DNA from 3 places in the Bacillus sp. N1(2025) genome. Region 1 is predicted to be linked to each of the others. Evidence: riboswitches for the same ligand, from Rfam matches in the RefSeq annotation. Region 1 holds a riboswitch; each other region holds the start of a gene.

Region 1 (6,759 bases):
CAGGTGTCATGAATGTATTATCCAGAAAGGTCAGACAGCCGTTTTCTTTTGCAAGCTGGACAACCGCTTTAATATCAGTAATTCCAAGTGTCGGATTTGACGGTGTTTCCATATAAATGACCTTTGTGTTCGGCTGGATATTCCGCGCCACTTCGTTGATATCCGTCATATCGACAAAGGTATGTTCGATCCCGAAACGGGACAGAACCTCAGTCACCATGCGGAATGTTCCGCCGTACACATCCTCCGTGACGAGAACATGGTCGCCTTGGGATAAGAGCAGAAATGCCGTCGAAATCGCCGCCATACCGGAGCTGAAAGCAAAACCTCTCGTTCCGCCTTCAAGACCTGCGATCGTTTCTTCAAGCGCTGCTCTTGTCGGTGTGCCTGAGCGGCTGTAGTCATATGTCCCGAATTCTTCAAATGAAGACTGATGGAATGTGGAAGCATGCTGGATCGGCACGCTGACGGCTCCGGTGGCTCCGTCTGTTTTAAATGGATTGTGCACAAGCTGGGTTTCCAGCGTCCAATTGTGATTACTCATATGATACGGCCCCCTCTTTTACTTGCTGTAATGCCTGCTTGACATCCCGCTTCAAATCTTCTGCATGTTCAATGCCCACTGAAAAACGCAGCAGACGGTTGCAGACGCCGTTTGCGATACGGATAGCTTCCGGAATGTCCATGTGCGTCTGCGTCGCGGGATATGTAATAAAGCTTTCCACCCCGCCGAGACTTTCTGCGAAACAGATCGTTTTCAGCGCCTTTAAAAACGGATTGACCCATTCCTCTATTTGCAGCCGGAAAGACAGCATCCCGCCTTTTCCGGGATATAACACGTCGGCGATTTCTTCTTCCTGTTCTAAAAATTCTGCAAGTTCACGGGCGTTTTCTTCATGACGGCGCATTCTGAGTGCGAGTGTTTTCATCCCTCTCATTAAAAGCCACGAATCAAACGGCGAAAGAACGGCACCGATCGCATTTTGGTGATTAAACATGATCTCGCCGAGCTCTTCATCCTTAACGACAGCCAGACCGGCAAGGAGATCATTGTGCCCGGCTAAATATTTTGTGGCGCTGTGAATGACGATGTCCGCTCCCAGTTCAAGCGGGCGCTGGAGCACCGGGGTATAAAACGTATTATCCACAATTAAAAGCAGGCCGGCTTCTTTCGTAATCCGGGCAATTTTTTCAATGTCCGCCTCCTGCATTAACGGGTTTGTCGGCGTTTCAACAAATACCGCTTTCGTGTTTTCCGTTATTTTGGAGCGTAAACAGTCTTCATCGCTGAAATCATCGTAAATAAAGCTTAAGCCGTATTTTCTCCATTCGTTTTCAAACAAACGGTACGTGCCTCCGTATAAATCGGAGGATACAATCAATTCATCCCCGCTTTTAAACAAAGCCATAATGGTTTGAATGGCTGCCATTCCCGAGCTGAAGGCAAATCCTCTCGCACCGTTTTCCAACACGGCGATGGCGTCTTCGACGAGCTGGCGTGTCGGATTTTTCGTGCGCACGTAATCAAAACCTGTAGATTCTCCTATTCCTCTATGGCGGTAAGCGGTGGACAGATAAATCGGCGGACTGACCGTTCCCGTTGCTTCTTCGCTTCTATTTCCGATTTGGGCTAATTTTGTATCAACATGCTGCGTCATCAGTAAGCACCATCCTTTTTCAAAAATAAAAAAGCCCCCTCTTCATAAGAAGAAGGAGCTTTTCTCTTCCTCTTATCTTCCAAGCATGTGAATCGCTTGCTGGATTTAGCACCTTGGCACTTTGCCTTCCCGCGGCAAAGCAAACCGGTTGCTGAGGTTTCAAAGGGCCAGTCCCTCCACCTCTCGTGATAAGAATATTGTTTTGTATTTTCTGATTGTTCTATATTAACGCACAATAAAATGGATTTCAACAACTTTTTATTTATCTGAACTCTCGCAAGAAGCGCATCTGAAGAAAGAAATTTCTAATAATTCATGGTACAATAGGAAAAAACCATCAAGATAAGAAGCGGGCTGGAGGAATGCGAAGTGGCATCAAAAAACGGAATCATTCATGAGAAAAAACTTTTCTCCCATGAGCTTGAAGAGGAAATGACCGTTTTGGTCTACCTGCCCGCCACCTTCTCCCCCCTGTATAAATATCATACGGTCATCGCTCAGGACGGCCATGATTATTTCAGATTAGGGAGAATCGGGCGGCAGGCGGAAGAGCTTATGTCAAAAGGGGAAATTGACCGCTGCATCATTATCGGCGTCCCTTATAAAAATGTGCGGGAGCGAAGAAACACATACCATCCAGAAGGCTCTAAGTTCGCCTCATATAAGCGGTTTATCGCCAATGAGCTCGTTCCTTTTATCGACAAAGAATACCCGACTTATCAAGTCGGATACGGCCGCACCATGATCGGGGATTCCCTCGGCGGAACCGTTTCGCTCATGACGGCGATTGACTATCCGAACATGTTTGGAAACGTCATCATGCAGTCTCCGTATGTTGACGGGCACGTGCTGGATGCCGTCCGGCAGTCGGAGGATCTCAAACAGATTTCCGTTTATCATCAAATCGGAGAAAAAGAAACCGGCGTTCACACGACGGACGGCCAGGTTCTTGATTTCACCGCGCCGAACGAAGAGCTCAAACAGCTGCTGGAAAGCAAACAGTCCGAATACACGTATGAAACCTTCGACGGGGATCATAAATGGACCTACTGGCAGCCGCTCATCACGCCGGCGCTGAAAAAAATGCTGTAACCATTCATTTAAGGAGGGAACTTTCATGAAATACGGTATTGTTTTATTTCCATCAAAAAAATTACAGGATCTCGCAAATTCGTACCGGAAACGCTACGACCCGAGCTATGCGCTCATTCCGCCGCATCTGACGGTAAGAGATCCGTTTGAAGCGACAGAACAGGAAATCGAGCAGGTCGTATCACAGCTGAGACAGACGGCGAAAGAGTCGCATCCGCTCGTTCTGAAAATCACAAAATACAGCTCGTTTTCTCCTGTGAATAATGTGATATATATGAAAGCAGAGTCGACGGAGGAATTAAAATCCCTGAGTGAGAAATGCTACTCAGGAGCATTATCCGGCGAGCCGGAATACAGCTTCGTTCCGCATGTCACGGTCGGCCAGAAGCTGTCGTCAGATGAACATTCCGACGTACTCGGACAGCTGAAAATGCAGGACATTTCCCACGAAGAAGTCATCGACCGTTTTCACCTGCTCTATCAGCTGGATAACGGCTCATGGACTGTGTACGAAACATTTTTATTAGGCGGAGGAGAATAACTGCTTGGAATCCATCATCGCAAAAACTGAAAAACAGCTGAACGACGCTTTTTTCGTCAGAAAAGAGGTCTTTGTTAAAGAACAGCACGTTCCGGAAGAAGAAGAGATTGATCAATTCGAGGACACGTCAGAACATATAGTCATATATGACGGCGGCCAGCCGGTCGGAGCCGGCAGATGGCGCATGAAAGACGGGCATGGAAAATTAGAACGCATCTGCGTGATGAAAAGCCATCGTTCTTTAGGCGTCGGAGCCGTCATTATGCAGGCGCTTGAAAAAGCGGCGGCAGCCAAGGACGCCGACAGCTTTCTCTTACATGCGCAGACGCAGGCGGTTCCGTTTTACGAAAAACAAGGATACCGCGTCACATCCGGCGAAGAATTTCTCGATGCGGGCATCCCCCATCTGGAAATGATAAAGGAACACAAACGATAAAATCAAAAGCACCCCTGTTTATAGCAGGAGTGCTTTTTTTATGAAAATAATACTATTTCATGAATTTTATTGCATTTTATGGAAGGTTAATGTATGTTTAGTATACGAAGTATTACAATTCATACAAAAAATACAATTCATATTTCGGAGGGATAAACATGACGGCACCAAAAGGAAAACACATATTCGGGACTGTTAAAGTGGGTACAAAAGGACAGATTGTCATTCCTAAAGAAGCAAGAGATGTTTTCGATATAAATCCGGGGGACTCACTGCTTATGCTCGGGGATGACCAGCAAGGTATCGCACTTGTAAAACAAGAACTCTTTTTCGAATTTGCAAAAGATATTTTAAACGCTAAGCAAATCGATGAAGATAGCGAGGATGAGTAAATGCACGCGATTGAGCTGAAGCAATTAACGAAACATTATAAAGAAACCGCCGCCGTTGACCGTCTTGAGTTCTCAGTTGAGAAAGGGGAATTTTTCGCTTTACTCGGTGAGAACGGAGCCGGAAAAACGACATTAATCAGTATGCTTTGCGGACTTCTTTCTCCGGATGAGGGTGATGCATCAGTGCTTGGACACAGTATTTTGACTGATTTGGATAAAATAAAACCGAAATTGAATATGTCCCCGCAGGAAACAGCCATCGCTCCTCATCTAACCGTACGGGAAAACTTAGAGTTTATAGCCGGAGTCTACGGAATTCCGAAAAAAGAAGCAAAAAAAAGAACGGATGAGATGCTCGAATTGTTTCAATTAAAAGAGAAAGAAAGAGCAAAAACAAAAACATTATCAGGAGGAATGCAGCGCCGCCTCAGCATCGCAATGGGAATGATCACCAAGCCGGATATTTATTTCTTAGATGAACCGACATTAGGGCTGGACGTCCGTTCACGCCGCGAGTTGTGGAAAAATCTTGAGGCATTAAAGGGAGACATGACGATTATATTAACGACACACTATTTAGAAGAGGCTGAAGCCCTGGCAGATCGTATTTGCATTTTAGAAAATGGGACTTTAAAAGCACTGGGCACGGCGGAGGCTCTGAAAAAGCAAACTCATTCAGCCACATTTGAAGATGCCTTTTTAGCGATTTGTGACGGGGAGGCGGGTCTTTATGCTTGATTTCGCCATTCGCAACCGCAAAGAAATTTTTCGTGACCCCCTGTCTATTATCCTTGGAATCGCACTGCCTGTTATTCTATTGTTTCTGTTTACGGCGATTGAAAAAAATGCGCCGCTTGATACCTTTAAAATTCAGCACTTAGCACCTGGACTCATTGTTTTCGGTTTCGCTTTCCTTACAATGTTCTCTGCATTGCTGATCGCAAAAGACAAACAGACCGCCCTTTTGACCCGTTTGTTTGCTTCCCCTTTAAAAACAGCCGATTATGTCATCGGTTATGCAATGCCGATGCTGCCGTTAGCCATTTTACAAATCGTCATTTGTTTTATCGCAGCAGCGGCTGCCGGTTTATCCGCCGAGTGGATGAATCTTCTCGCAGGTATCGCTGTCTTGCTGCCGATTGCGATGATGTCCGTTTTCTTCGGTTTATGTTTAGGGGCTGTGTTTACGGACAAACAAATTTCAGGTATCGGAACGATTTATATTACACTCGTGCAATTTCTGGGCGGGGCTTGGATGGAGGTGAGCCTGCTCGGTGACACATTCAAACATATCGCTTATGCCTTACCGTTTATTCACTCGATCGAGCTGGCCCAGGAAGTCATATCCGGAGATTATTCTTCCTTTCATCAGCATATTTGGCCGATAGCGGGATATACCGTTTTGGCGCTTGCACTTGCTTTCCTCAGTTTTATGAAAATCAGGAAGAAATAAAAAAAGCCGGCACTCCGTAATGGGAGCGCCGGTCTTCTTTATTACGTTTCTTTCAGAAGGCTTATCGTATGCGGCAGCAGACGGTCATCCCCCGGACTGCCATGGCCCGGGACGACAATGCTGATGTCCTGATATCTTTTCATGACTTTGCGGACGGCGCGCGGCCACTGATCCGGATAAAAGCCCGGAGTAGGCACGATTTCCTTTGTTTCTAAAGCCTTGATTAAGCATCCGCCGAATAAGAGCTTATCCTCAGGCAGCCAGACGGTCATATTGTCTTCCGTATGCCCTTTTCCCGGATAAAACGTTTCAATTTTCATATCGCCAAACTGCAGCTTTGTCACGTTTTTCAAATCTCCGAGCGGCCGGTCATATCCCTGCTGTCGGGCGAAGTCGGCGGTCAGCTTCGCGCTGTGCACCTTTACACCGTATTTGTACAGGGTGTTCAGCCCGCCGATACGATCGTCATGGGCGTGTGTCACAATGGCATCGGTCATCCTTTTGCCGGGAAACCGCTTTTTTATTTGTGTCATTAATTGCTCTGTGAGACTGTCATTCCACGGAGTATCAATCAGTACGATTCCTTTGGAAGTCTCAAGAAGCAATCCGTTCGCAGGGACGGGACTTCCGTCTGCCGTACCGGTGCTTGTATGCATCCAGACATGCGGCGCCAGCTGTGTGAGAGTGACATCTTTTGCTGCGGAGCCCTCCGCCGCGTCTGCCGGTTTCATTCCGGCAGTAAAGAGGCCGAATAGAAATAACCCCGCAATTAATAATGAAAGCTTTCTCAAATTGAATCATTCCTTTCCGCATCTTTCATATATACGACTCAAAAAAAAGCCGGATATATCCGGGCTTTTTCACACGTATTGATTTATCAACCGGCCTTTTCCCATGATTTGCGGCAGACGGGAAAGAGAGCGCTTACGTTTTTCCTCAAGTACTTTCTTTTCTGCGGCTGCGGTGTTTTCCTGGCGGCGTTCCACCTCTCTGTACACCCTGTCATTGGCGAGGGCGGCTGCTTTCGTAATGCCGGCGTAATCAGGCTTATAACCCGCTGCCCGGTTTGCGTATTGAGAATACTGCTGGTTTTGAATCCGTCCTGCATAAATCATATGTACCCCTCCCCTTCGCTTTTCATTTCCCTTAATCTTACTTTTTGAAACGCGGTTCTTTTGTTATGATAT
Region 2 (6,759 bases), on a different contig from region 1:
GAATGAGCAGGAAAAAGGCGCATATGACAAAAACGCAGCCCGTTTTGAGCCATTTGTTCACGGTGTAACCTCCTTGTTTTAAGCGTTTAAATAACCTTTTCTGCTTTACATATCGTATGATGGGTATAAAAAATGTGTGAGTGCCCATATTCACGTTGGGAAAGAATAAAAAAACTGATGATATAAGGAGGCTCATTGTTTTGCTGGCAGAAAAGAAAAGGTTCCCGTCTCCGAGTCCGCATGTCCGCCTCTTTGCGGTATGCTATGAGTCAGAAGGGCTGAAGGTAAAGGGGCTCCTTGCCGAGCCTGCGGCGCCGGGAACATATGACGGTTTTTTATATTTGCGCGGCGGCATAAAAAATGTCGGCATGGTACGCCCCGGAAGAATCGTTCAATTCGCTTCCCAAGGCTTTGTCGTGTTTGCGCCTTATTACAGAGGCAACCAGGGCGGCGAGGGAAATGAAGATTTTGCGGGAGAGGACAGAGAGGACGCGTTTTCCGCTTTTCGCCTGCTTCGGGAGCATCCGAACGTCAGGGAAGGGCGGGTGCATATTTTCGGTTTTTCCCGGGGCGGAATCATGGGGATTTTGACCGCGATCGAAATGGGGCATCAAGCGGCTTCGCTCGTTTCATGGGGCGGTGTGAGCGATATGGTGCTTACTTATGAAGAGCGGAAGGATATGCGGCGGATGATGAAGCGGGTGATCGGCGGCACGCCGAAAAAGGTGCCGGATGAATACAGATGGCGTTCGCCGTTTGAAAAAGCAGACCGCATTCAGGCCCCTGTACTTCTCATCCATGGAGAGAATGATAAGAATGTTTCGATCGAACACGCCCGGATGATCGAGGACAAGCTGAAAGAGGCGGGGAAACCGGTGGAAACTTGGTATTACAGCGGTTTTACGCATTATTTTCCGCCGCAGGAAAACAGACGCATTGTCCGGCGGCTGGCGGAATGGATGAAGACACGGTAAGATGCCTGATTTATGATATGATAATAAAGAATAAGAGAATGAAAGGGGATTTTCATTTTGGGAATGCCTGTTGAATTTAATACCATGATTGTGACAAAAGGCAATGAAAAACGGATAGAGGAAAATATCTTTTTATTGGAGAAAGAGGGCTACCGCGTCTATCCTCTTGATATTCCGATGGACGTGCGCAAAACGAAAACCGGCGAGAAATCCGGCACCGGCGAGGTCCAAAAGCTCGAATGGGCGAATGGCCGGACAAGCATTACATACAGACTCACGTCGCTTCATTCGACAAACTGAAAAAACAAAAGCCGAGGGCATAAACGCCCTTGGCTTTTTTGATTACACGAGAGGTCCGCCGGCTTTGGCAATCGAGTCTGCATGGGAAAACTTTTTAAAGTTTTCTTTAAACTCATTGGCTAAAAACAGCGCTTTTTCGTTGTATGCTTGTTTATCGCTCCATGTGTTTTCAGGCTGAAGAACTTCATCCGGAACGCCCGGAACATGAACGGGACTGCGCAGGCCGAAAATGCTGTCTGCCGTCATGTCAGTCTGGTTCAGCCTGCCTTCAATAGCGGCCTTGACCATCGCTCTTGTATACGAAAGTTTCATCCGTTCTCCGACTCCGTACCCTCCGCCGGTCCAGCCTGTGTTGACCAAGAAGACTTGAACGCCGTGTTCGTCGATTTTATGCCCGAGCATTTCGGCATATACATGCGCCGGAAGCGGAAGGAACGGTGAACCGAAGCACGTCGAGAAAGTCGTTTGCGGAGATGTCACGCCGCGCTCGGTTCCCGCGAGTTTACTGGTGTACCCACTTAAGAAGTGATACATCGCCTGTTCCTTCGTCAGTTTGCTGATCGGAGGGAGCACACCGAATGCGTCCGCCGTTAAAAAGACGATTGCCTGCGGATGGCCGGCAATGCTCGGCTGCACGATATTGCCGATCATCTCAATCGGATATGCGGCTCTTGTGTTTTCCGTGTAGAAGGAATTATCGTAATCCGCTTCACCCGTTTTTTCATCAAGCACGACATTCTCAAGAACAGACCCGAAGCGGATCGCACGAAAAATCTGCGGTTCTTTTTCCTCGCTCAGATTGATACATTTAGCGTAACATCCGCCTTCAATGTTGAAAACGCCGGAATCTGACCAGCCGTGCTCGTCATCGCCGATCAGTTTGCGGTCCGCATCGGCTGAAAGCGTCGTTTTCCCTGTGCCGGAAAGACCGAAAAACAGGGCGACATCGCCTTTTTCACCGACATTGGCTGAGCAGTGCATCGGCAGTATATCCTGCTGCGGAAGCAGGAAGTTCATAATGGAGAATATTGATTTTTTCATTTCTCCGGCGTATTCGGTGCCGCCGATTAAAATGACGCGCTTTTCGAAAGAGACAATGATAAATGTTTCCGAATGCGTGCCGTCCGTCTCCGGATCTGCTTTAAAATGCGGAGCCGAGAGAATGGTGAAAGGCTGCGCTTGCGGATCTCTTTCATCCGTCTCCGGTCTGATAAACAGCTGGCGTGCGAATAAATTGTGCCACGCAAATTCATTTACGACCGTAATCGGGAGTCTGTATTTTTCATCCGCTCCTGCGAATCCTTCAAAAACAAACAGTTCATCCCGCTGTTTTAAGTAGCTGACGACTTTGGCGTACAGCTTTTCAAACGCCTCTTCAGAAATGGGCTGATTCACCGCGCCCCAATCAATTTGATTTTCTGTGCTTTGTTCACGGACGATAAATTTATCTTTAGGTGACCTGCCTGTATAAGCGCCGGTGGTGGCGCGTACGGCGCCCGTTGATGTCAGCGTTCCTTCATTTCGGCTGATCACTTTTTCGGTAAGTTTTGGAGCCGATAAATTATGATGCACATTCGGACTTGCAAGTAATGCTTGAAGATCTGCGGTTAAATCAACTAATTTCATAAAAACCTTCCTTTGCCGGTTTATTTGTATTTCGCTGAATGTGGAATTAGTATAACATATATCTGAAAATAGTCTATACTATTTGCGGTTTTTTGTTTGTGTTTTTCCATTGCTTCCCGAAATAAAGGCGCGTAATCGCTTTAATTCATATTGACACTTTCCGCCCTTTTACGATAAGATATTTCATTGAGCGGATACTCTTATCCCGAGCTGGCGGAGGGACAGGCCCGATGAAGCCCAGCAACCGGTTTCTCTGTAAAAAAGCAGGTGAAAACACTGTGGGAAACCAAGGTGCTAACCTGATGCAAGGTTTAATATTTTCCTTGAGCGATAAGAGTGAAAGGCACACAGACCAAACCCTTTCCTCGAGTGGAAAAGGTTTTTTTATTTCATAAAATATGCCAATTAACATTCTCTGATATAGTATGACATTGTATTAAGAGGGAGCGAGTTCCGTATCATATGAGAAGGTCTTGCAAAAGATCTTTTTTCAGGAGGAAAAGTGAATGAGTAAAAACCGTCGACTATTTACATCTGAATCTGTTACTGAGGGTCATCCGGACAAAATCTGTGACCAAATTTCTGACAGTATCTTAGATGAGATTTTAAAAAATGACCCGAACGCGCGCGTGGCCTGCGAAACATCTGTAACGACAGGACTTGTGCTGGTAAGCGGAGAGATTACTACATCAACATACGTTGACATTCCGAAAACAGTCCGTGAAACGATTAAAGAAATCGGCTACACACGCGCCAAATACGGATTTGATGCGGAGACTTGCGCTGTTTTAACATCAATTGATGAACAGTCTGCGGATATCGCAATGGGTGTCGATCAGGCTCTTGAAGCGCGTGAAGGCACAATGAGCGATGCTGAAATCGAAGCAATCGGAGCGGGAGACCAAGGCCTGATGTTCGGTTATGCGTGTAACGAAACGAAAGAGCTTATGCCGCTTCCGATCTCTTTGGCGCATAAATTAGCCCGCCGTTTGAGCGAAGTCCGCAAAGAAGACATTCTTCCGTATCTTCGCCCTGACGGCAAAACGCAAGTTACCGTTGAATATGATGAAAACAACAAGCCGGTCCGCATCGACGCGATCGTTATTTCAACTCAGCACCACCCGGAAATTACGCTTGAGCAGATTCAGCGCAATCTGAAAGAGCATGTCATTAATCCTGTCGTGCCTGAGGAACTGATCGATGAAGAAACAAAATACTTCATCAACCCTACGGGACGTTTCGTAATCGGCGGACCTCAAGGTGACGCGGGTCTTACCGGCCGTAAAATCATCGTTGACACATACGGCGGATATGCACGCCACGGCGGCGGCGCATTCTCCGGTAAGGATGCGACGAAGGTAGACCGTTCTGCGGCATACGCTGCGAGATACGTAGCGAAAAACATCGTGGCAGCAGGCCTTGCTGATTCTTGTGAAGTGCAGCTTGCATACGCAATCGGCGTGGCACAGCCTGTTTCTATTTCCATCAATACATTTGATACAGGAAAAGCTTCTGAAGAAAAACTGATCGAAGTCGTACGGAATAACTTCGACCTGAGACCTGCCGGCATTATTAAAATGCTTGATCTGCGCCGCCCGATCTATAAGCAGACTGCTGCTTACGGCCACTTCGGACGTCATGATGTGGATCTTCCTTGGGAGCGTACTGACAAGGCGGATGCGCTTCGCAAAGAAGCACTAGGAGAATAATTTTATAGCCGCTTACTTAAGCGGCTTTCCCTTTTTGTAGATGCTGCCATGCTTATTTTTACATAGCGTGAAACCAATGGCGTAACACAGCGTCTATAAAAAGGGGGTCCAATTAGAAAATTACACTTATGGAGGCTATACTATGTGTGGATTTGTCGGTGTTTTTAATAAGCATCCATTAACTCAAACCGCAGATCAAGAAGAGCTAATCAAACAAATGAACCAAATGATCGTTCACCGCGGTCCTGACAGCGATGGGTATTATCATGACGAGCACGTCGGATTCGGCTTCAGACGGCTCAGTATTATTGACGTAGAAAACGGCGGACAGCCTTTATCATATGAAGACGAAAAATATTGGATCATTTTTAACGGCGAAATCTATAACTACATTGAATTGAGAGAAGAGCTTGAAGCGAAAGGCTACACTTTCAATACAGATTCCGATACTGAAGTGCTCCTTGCGACATACCGTCATTATAAAGAAGAAGCCGCTTCAAAGCTTCGCGGAATGTTTGCGTTTTTAATCTGGAACAAAGCTGACCGCGTTATGTACGGCGCGAGAGACCCGTTCGGCATTAAGCCGCTGTATTACACAACCATCGGGGACAAAGTATATTTTGCATCTGAAAGAAAAAGTTTAATGGCCGCTCAAAACGGCATTGATCTTGATACAGCTTCTTTACAGCAATATATGTCTTTCCAATTCGTTCCTGAACCGAGCACGCTTGACGCTGAAGTGAAAAAAGTCGAGCCGGGCAGCCAGTTTACGATCCGCCCGGAAGGCGATATCGCGTTTAAAACATATTTTAAAGCGAACTTTAAGCCTGTTCAGTCTGATGAAGATAAATTGGTGAAAGAAGTCAGAGACGCAATCTTTGACTCTGTCAAAGTTCACATGAGAAGTGACGTTCCTGTCGGTTCGTTTCTATCCGGCGGTATCGACTCTTCTTTTATCGTCTCAGTTGCGAAAGAATTTCACCCGAGCCTTAAAACATTTTCCGTCGGTTTTGAGCAGCAGGGCTTCAGTGAGGTTGACGTAGCGAAGGAAACGGCTGCCGCGCTCGGGATTGAAAATATCAGCAAAGTCATTTCTCCTGAGGAGTATATGAACGAGCTTCCGAAAATCGTCTGGCACTTTGATGACCCGCTTGCAGATCCGGCGGCGATTCCTTTGTACTTTGTCGCAAAAGAAGCGAAAAAACATGTAACGGTCGCGTTATCCGGGGAAGGCGCGGACGAGCTGTTCGGCGGGTACAATATTTACCGCGAACCGCTTTCGCTTAAACCGTTTGAACGCATTCCGTCCGGTCTGAAAAAAATGCTTCTTCATGTGGCGTCCGTCATGCCTGAAGGAATGAGAGGGAAAAGCCTCTTAGTCCGCGGCTGCACACCGCTTGAGGAGCGTTATATCGGTAATGCGAAGATTTTTGAAGAGCCCGTGAAAAAACAGCTGCTCAAACATTACAATCCAGAGCTTTCATACCGTGATGTCACGAAGCCGTACTTTACGGAAAGCCGTTCATACAGCGACATTAATAAAATGCAGTATGTTGACATCCATACGTGGATGCGCGGCGACATCCTGTTAAAGGCTGACAAAATGACGATGGCCAACTCATTGGAACTGCGCGTGCCGTTCCTTGATAAAGTCGTGTTTGACGTGGCTTCTAAAATTCCGGATGAACTGAAAACAAAAAACGGCACGACGAAATATCTTCTGCGCAAAGCTGCTGAAGGAGTAGTGCCTGATCATGTGCTTAACCGCAAAAAACTCGGCTTCCCTGTGCCGATCCGCCACTGGCTGAAAAATGAAATGAACGAATGGGTTCGCAACATCATTCGTGAAAGTGAAACAGATGCTTATATTGAAAAGGATTATGTCCTTCAGCTTCTGGAAGATCATTGTGCCGACAGAGCGGACAACAGCCGCAAAATCTGGACCGTGCTGATCTTCATGATCTGGCACAGCATCAATGTTGAAAAAAGACTGGTGCCGGAAGAGCTGAATCATCAGCCGAAAGAAGTCATTTTCGTTTAATCCAAAAGGCTTTCGATGTTATCGAAAGCCTTTTTTCTATTGTTTTTTTGTAAACCGTCTATTCCGCTCTGTTTTCGACAAAGTATTACGCAATATTCAGAAAAAGGTT
Region 3 (6,648 bases), on a different contig from region 1:
TATCGTTTCAATTTTTGAAAATCAACCTTTTTAGATATTTTCAAAATAATAAATTTATATTATAAATAACGAAAATAAAGGATGTTCATAAGTAATTGGATAATAAAGGTTTAAAATACCCTCAAAAACCGTTCCGGTTCATTGTAAAGACGGGATGCAGCTGATAAAATGGATCTGAGGGCACAGCCTTCAAAAGACGGCAGAAAAGGGGTCATTTTCGTGATCATTCAGTTCATTCGTTACAGATAATGAGAGGTATAGATAAATAGGTTAAAACTTCCAATTTGGCGAGGTTTATTTGTCTATGCCTTTTTCATTTCATCGGAATAACGAATGAATGAGGTGTTTTTTTGACGTCTATAAAAAGAAAACGCGCGGAATTACTGCAATCATGCCAGTCCGTGTTCAGGTGTCCGCTATGCCGATCGGCCATGGCGGTCTCACAATACAAAAGCTTGATTTGCGGACAGGGGCACACATTTGATATATCAAAACAAGGATATGTGAATTTCCTCAATAAATCGGTCAAAACCCGCTATGACAGGCAGCTGTTCGAAGCGAGACGCGAGCTTTTTGACAGCCGGGAATTTTTTGGGCCGGTTCAAAAGGAGATCGCCGCCGTCATCAGCCGTAAGCAATCTCCGCATAAACCGGCGGCGATATTGGATGCGGGGTGCGGAGAAGGCTCTCATTTAGCCGCCGTATGCAAATTGCTTCAGCACGCTTTTTCCGTGACGGGAATCGGCATTGATCTCTCGAAAGAAGGTGTGCTGCACGCCGCAAAGGCCTTCGGGAATCATATGGTTTTTGCCGTCGCTGATGTGGCGGATGCGCCGTTTGCCGACAGCTGTTTTGATGTCGTAATGTCCGTTTTATCACCTTGGAATTACAAGGAATGCAGCAGGCTTTTAAAAAAGGGCGGCACAGTCATTAAAGCGGTGCCGCGGCGTGATTATTTGAAGGAAGTAAGGGAATTCTTCTTCGGAGACAGTCCTCGGCGGAATGACACCGCCGATTCTGCGGCCGGACGATTCCAAGCGGGCTTTCAAACCTTTGAGCGCAAACGGCTGTGTTACACGAAGACCTTATCGCAGCCTGACCTCGAGCGGCTTGTGAAAATGACGCCCTTAACATGGAAATGCACTGATGACAGCATCCGGCGGTTTATCAGCCGGAAAGAGGCTGCTGTCACGATAGATATCGATATTTTAATCGGAACCGGTCCGCTGTAAAACGGAAAAGACACGCTAAACGCGTGTCTTTTTTTTATTTCCAGACTTCACCGGCAATGTTGACGACATGGCGCAGTTTCGCCCATTGCTGTTCTTCTGTGATCAGGTTTCCTTCCTCAGTGGAGGCGAATCCGCATTGCGGGCTGAGGCAAAGCTGATCCAGGCTGACATATTGTGAAGCTTCTTCAATCCGGCGTTTAATCGCGTCCTTGTCTTCAAGTTCGCCATGTTTCGACGTAATCAATCCAAGCACAAGCTGAAGATCAGAGCGTTTGACATAGCGGAGCGGTTCAAAGCCGCCGGAGCGGGAATCATCATATTCCAGGAACAATCCGTCAAGATCAAGCCCGTCAAAAATCGTTTCAGCCGCTGCATCATAGCCGCCTTCAGCCGTCCATGTGGATTGGAAGTTGCCGCGGCAGATATGCATCGTAACCTTCAGATCGTCAGGGCGGTCCTTGATGGCGTCATTAATGGAAGCGGCAAACAGCTTGCGCAGCTCATCCGGCGTTGTGCCGAAAGCTTCAATCTGACGAAGCCCCGCTTCTGATAAGAAAACGGCCCATGCGGTGTCATCGAGCTGAAGGTAGCGGCACCCGGCGTCATAGAAAGCTTGAATCGCTTTTTTATACGCCTTTGACACATCGTGCTGAAATTGTTTGTAATCATTCTGGTAGGACGCTTTTTCCAATTTTCCGCGGAAAAACAGCATATTCGGACTTGGGATGGTCATCTTCGGAACAGCATCGCCGGCAATGCTGTGCAGGAATTTATAATCTTCGAGCATCGGATGCTGAGAAAAATCAATATCTCCCGTTACTTTAATGCCGCGCGCTTTCGTCTGTACGTTGTGAAACTGAATGCCGCTTTCAGGCGTAAATGCTTCGACGCCGTCTAAGTTTTCGAGAAAATCAAAATGCCACCAGGCACGGCGGAATTCGCCGTCAGTCACGACATTGAGGCCGGTTTCTTTCTGCTTTTCCACACTGCGGATGATTTCTCTGTTTTCGATTTCGAGCAGCTGTTCTGCCGAAATCTCACCCGCCGCTCTTTGCAGGCGGGCTTGCTTCACAGCCGCCGGCCGCAGCAGGCTTCCGACCTGATCCGCGCGAAACGGCGGGTTTTTTCTTAGAAGCGTATGCAATGGTTGTTCTGTGTTTTGCTGTGACATGAACGATTCCTTCTTTCCTGATGAAATATAAAAAGCTCTTCCCTCGGATAGGGAAGAGCTTGCGTCCGCAAATCTCAACCTTATCTTCAGGATTTAGCACCATTCTGCTGAACAGCGGTTGCCGGGTATCATAGGGCCAGTCCCTCCACCTCTCTTGATAAGGAAATATGCTATTTTTCAGAATAAACTGTAATACTCTTAATCTTAGTATATTATCTTATATTGTCAATATATTTCGATAAATATTTTTATTTGTCACCCTCAAATAGAATCATATCTATCACGATGGCGATCGCGAGACAAAGAACGATATCCTCTTCCTTTTCAATCTGCAAATGATAGGAATCGCCCCAGCTCATCCATGATTTGGTGACGGTCATCCGGTTTGATTTTCCGTCTGTCACTTGAAAATTCCGGCCCCACACATCGCCGGTAAGATCCCAGCCGAGTCCGGAAATTTCAAATTTCGGTTTGAATAACGTGACTTTCTTGATGACTTGGCAGACGGGTTTGCCGCTGACGGAAATCTCGTAACGGGGAACGAGCGACATTAGTTTCTGATTGACGCTGGCGAGCGTGCGGCCGTCCAAATCAGTCAGCTTCAGTTCATCACCGAATGAAAACAGCTTTCCTTCAACATTGTAGACTTCTTTCCCGCTTTCAAGAAACACTTGAAAACGATTCTTAAACGTAAACATCCGCTCTTTGATATAAAAATGGTACATAAAAAAACTCCTTTTTTATGTTGTACGAAAAAAGGAGGCGGATGGTTTCATATCGGCCGGGTGCATAAAAAAAAGGCTGCCGATTTTGCGGCAGCTGTCGTTTTTATGATAGCGGCATCCGGCGTTTTTGACGGATCGCATTTAAATCAATGATGTTATTCGTGTCGGCAGCTGTCACCAGCGGGCTTGTCTTTGGCGTTTTCCGGCGGTTGTCCTTACTGAAAGAGAAAACAAGATACCCTGTCAAAGCAGCAAAAATAAGTAGCATCATTTTACATACCTCCCAAAAAAAGTTTTGGTATTATTATTGTACAAAAAAACAAACGAAAAGTATTCAAACAATTGTCACTTTTTTAAAAAATAACGTCATTTTCCGTAAAAATGACTATGGGTTGAAGAAAATTTGCTCTTGTTGTGGTTCTATAGATTGTATCGGCTGATGAATGATGATCGTTTATATAACTTTTTCACTATTTTTTGTAAGAGTCTAATTAACCACTTCGTTGTTTTCGTTTGCCTTGTGTTATTCAGTACCCTAAAAAACCTTATAATATGCAAAATAACTGCTTCTAACAGATGACTGCGGAATGACAGCGCTTTCTTTATTTTTTTAAAGAAAACGAGATGTTATCTTAAAAAAATCGTTTGAACATTTTCCGCAGCTTTTTAAAAGGGTTTGATTTCGTCTCCAGAACACGCGGGTCTTTTAAGGTTTTTTTCAATTCTTTCGCTACAGTCCCTCTTGCCATAGTCTTCACTCCTTCTTTCCATTTCATACCTTATATACGGAAAGAAAGAAGGAAAGGTTTCATGTGAAAGAAAAAAACCAAAGCAGGGGGCTTTGGTTTTAAGCGCGCTCTTCAAAGAGCCTGGCGATTTCAACAATGACGTTTACCGCCTTTTCCATATGATCGACGGAAATGTATTCATATTTTCCGTGGAAGTTTTGGCCGCCCGTAAAAATGTTCGGTGTCGGCAGTCCCATGTAAGAGAGCTGTGATCCGTCGGTTCCGCCCCGGATCGGTTCGATAATCGGTTCGATATCGAGGTTTTTCATGGCCTGATAGGCGACATCGACTATCTCTTTGACCGGTTCGATTTTTTCTCTCATGTTGTAATATTGATCACGCAGTTCAAGCTTGATGCTTTCCTTGCCGTATTTGGCCGCCAGCGCATCGGCGGTTTTCTGCATATATTCTTTTCGTTCTGCAAAGCGGTCTCTGTCGAAGTCTCTGATGATGTACGACAGGGCGGCTTCAGAAACGTCTCCGTTCATGGAAAGTAAATGATAGAAGCCTTCATACCCTTCCGTATATTCCGGCGCTTCTTCTTTCGGCAGCGCGTGATGAAATTCCATCGCGATTTTTGAAGCGTTGACCATTTTGTTTTTCGCCGTTCCCGGGTGGACGCTTTTTCCGTAACAAGTCAGCTTTGCGGCGGCTGCGTTAAAGCTTTCATATTGCAGTTCGCCGAGGGGGCCTCCGTCTATCGTGTAGGCGAATGCGGCGTTGAAGCGGCCGACATCGAATTTGTGAGGGCCTCTGCCGATTTCTTCATCGGGCGTGAACGCGACCCGGATCGTTCCGTGTTTGATGTCCGGATGTTTGATCAAGTACGCCATTGCCGTCATGATTTCGGCAATTCCCGCTTTGTTGTCGGCTCCGAGCAGCGTCGTGCCATCTGTTGTGATCAGCGTCTGGCCTTTATAGCGGGAGAGCTCCGGGAATTGCTCAGGCGACAGAACGACATTGAGTTTGTCATTCAAAACGATATCATGTCCGTCGTAGCTCTCAATAATCTGAGGATTCACATTTTTTCCGGTAAAATCGGTCGCGGTGTCCACGTGAGCCAGAAAACCGACAGTCGGCACGTCTTTATCCGTATTCGCCGGCAGAGTCGCCATGACGTACCCATTGTCATCGACTGTGATTTCTGTCATGCCGATCGACTTTAATTCATCTGCCAGCATGTTGGCCAATGTCAGCTGGCCGGGGGTTGAAGGGCAGTTTTCATTGTTTTCGTCAGACTGTGTATCGACTTTTACGTAAGAGGTAAAGCGTTCAATGATTTCATTTTTCATACCGTCATCTCCTTTGTCTTATCTTACCATGCGCGGGGGAGGGATTTCTATTTCACAACCCGTTTGAATCGAGGGCTCTCTGTTTTACGCGAATGAAAACAAATTATGAAGAAACGATGACTAAACGATTAAACTTTTTGGAAATGGATGTTTGAGAAAGAAAAAACCGATATAATATGGTCAATTCATTCAATAGAGGAGGCTTTCTTCATGGCGATTTTAGTGACAGGCGGAGCGGGTTATATCGGAAGCCACACATGTGTCGAGCTGTTAAACGGCGGCTATGACATCGTGGTTCTGGATAATCTGTCAAATAGTTCACCGGAAGCATTGGAGCGTGTGAAAGACATTACCGGAAAAGGGCTTGTGTTTTATGAAGCGGATCTCCTTGACCGTGATGCCGTTCACCGGGTGTTTGCTGAAAATGAGATTGAAGCCGTCATTCATTTTGCGGGATTAAAAGCGGTCGGTGAGTCTGTGGCTGTTCCGCTCCGTTATTATCATAATAATCTGACGGGGACGTTTATTTTATGTGAAGCCATGCAGGCACACGGTGTGAAAAAAATCGTCTTCAGTTCTTCAGCGACGGTTTACGGCGTTCCGGAAACAACGCCGATCACTGAGGATTTTCCATTAAGCGCGACCAATCCTTACGGGCAGACAAAGCTGATGCTGGAACAGATTTTACGCGATCTGCATAAAGCGGACTCTGAATGGAGCATTGCGCTGCTCCGCTACTTTAATCCGTTCGGCGCGCACCCGAGCGGCCGGATCGGAGAAGACCCGAACGGCATCCCGAATAATTTAATGCCGTACGTCGCCCAAGTCGCTGTCGGCAAGCTTGAGCAATTGCAGGTGTTCGGCAATGATTATCCGACAAAGGACGGCACCGGCGTGCGGGATTACATCCATGTCGTTGATCTTGCCGAGGGCCACGTCAGAGCGCTTGAGAAGGTGCTGAACACAACAGGCGCGGATGCCTATAATCTCGGCACGGGAAGAGGCTACAGCGTTCTTGAGATGGTCAAAGCGTTTGAAAAAGTATCAGGAAAAGAAGTGCCGTACCGTTTTGCCGCCCGGCGCCCGGGAGACATCGCCGCATGCTTCGCAGACCCGGCAAAAGCGAAGGCTGAATTAGGCTGGGAAGCAAAGCGCGGGCTTGAAGAAATGTGCGCCGACTCTTGGAAGTGGCAGTCCTCCAATGTGAACGGGTACCAAAAGGTGTAAAAGAAAGAGACCTTCAAATGGTGAAGGTCTCTTTTATTACGGTCATTATTTAATTTTCACTTCAACATCGTTGCTGAACTTTAATTTCCAAGTGCCTTTAGAGTATGCGTTTTTATCAACTTCAAAAGCTTTTACGTCAGTAACTTTAATGTTCGGGTTCAAGTCACTTAAAATTTTACTGTTGTCTACTTTTGTTTCTGTTGCATAGCTTGA

What was found. Region 1 has a riboswitch for S-adenosylmethionine ahead of ACNFN4_RS11090 (methionine biosynthesis PLP-dependent protein). Riboswitches for the same ligand answer to the same signal wherever they lie in the genome.
Region 2: another riboswitch for S-adenosylmethionine. It lies ahead of metK (methionine adenosyltransferase); the one in region 1 lies ahead of ACNFN4_RS11090 (methionine biosynthesis PLP-dependent protein).
Region 3: another riboswitch for S-adenosylmethionine. It lies ahead of ACNFN4_RS05860 (5-methyltetrahydropteroyltriglutamate--homocysteine S-methyltransferase); the one in region 1 lies ahead of ACNFN4_RS11090 (methionine biosynthesis PLP-dependent protein).

The regions. Positions count from the first base shown of each region.
Region 1 covers NZ_JBLTJB010000004.1:147,204-153,962, forward strand. The annotation lists gene metC (cystathionine beta-lyase) at 1-544, opposite strand, end outside; gene ACNFN4_RS11090 (methionine biosynthesis PLP-dependent protein) at 537-1,658, opposite strand; SAM riboswitch class I at 1,728-1,853, opposite strand; gene ACNFN4_RS11095 (esterase family protein) at 2,028-2,750, shown strand; gene ACNFN4_RS11100 (YjcG family protein) at 2,776-3,291, shown strand; gene ACNFN4_RS11105 (GNAT family N-acetyltransferase) at 3,296-3,727, shown strand; gene ACNFN4_RS11110 (AbrB/MazE/SpoVT family DNA-binding domain-containing protein) at 3,886-4,119, shown strand; gene ACNFN4_RS11115 (ABC transporter ATP-binding protein) at 4,120-4,857, shown strand; gene ACNFN4_RS11120 (ABC transporter permease) at 4,850-5,572, shown strand; gene bla (subclass B1 metallo-beta-lactamase) at 5,614-6,363, opposite strand; gene ACNFN4_RS11130 (hypothetical protein) at 6,433-6,687, opposite strand.
Region 2 covers NZ_JBLTJB010000001.1:23,381-30,139, forward strand. The annotation lists gene ACNFN4_RS00165 (ABC transporter substrate-binding protein) at 1-61, opposite strand, end outside; gene ACNFN4_RS00170 (alpha/beta hydrolase family protein) at 201-974, shown strand; gene ACNFN4_RS00175 (DUF2584 domain-containing protein) at 1,032-1,274, shown strand; gene pckA (phosphoenolpyruvate carboxykinase (ATP)) at 1,317-2,900, opposite strand; SAM riboswitch class I at 3,098-3,237, shown strand; gene metK (methionine adenosyltransferase) at 3,407-4,609, shown strand; gene asnB (asparagine synthase (glutamine-hydrolyzing)) at 4,752-6,650, shown strand.
Region 3 covers NZ_JBLTJB010000002.1:199,936-206,583, forward strand. The annotation lists gene ACNFN4_RS05855 (methyltransferase domain-containing protein) at 351-1,232, shown strand; gene ACNFN4_RS05860 (5-methyltetrahydropteroyltriglutamate--homocysteine S-methyltransferase) at 1,267-2,403, opposite strand; SAM riboswitch class I at 2,481-2,567, opposite strand; gene ACNFN4_RS05865 (LURP-one-related/scramblase family protein) at 2,652-3,128, opposite strand; gene ACNFN4_RS05870 (hypothetical protein) at 3,232-3,399, opposite strand; gene pepT (peptidase T) at 3,976-5,208, opposite strand; gene galE (UDP-glucose 4-epimerase GalE) at 5,419-6,435, shown strand; gene ACNFN4_RS05885 (DUF4352 domain-containing protein) at 6,481-6,648, opposite strand, start outside.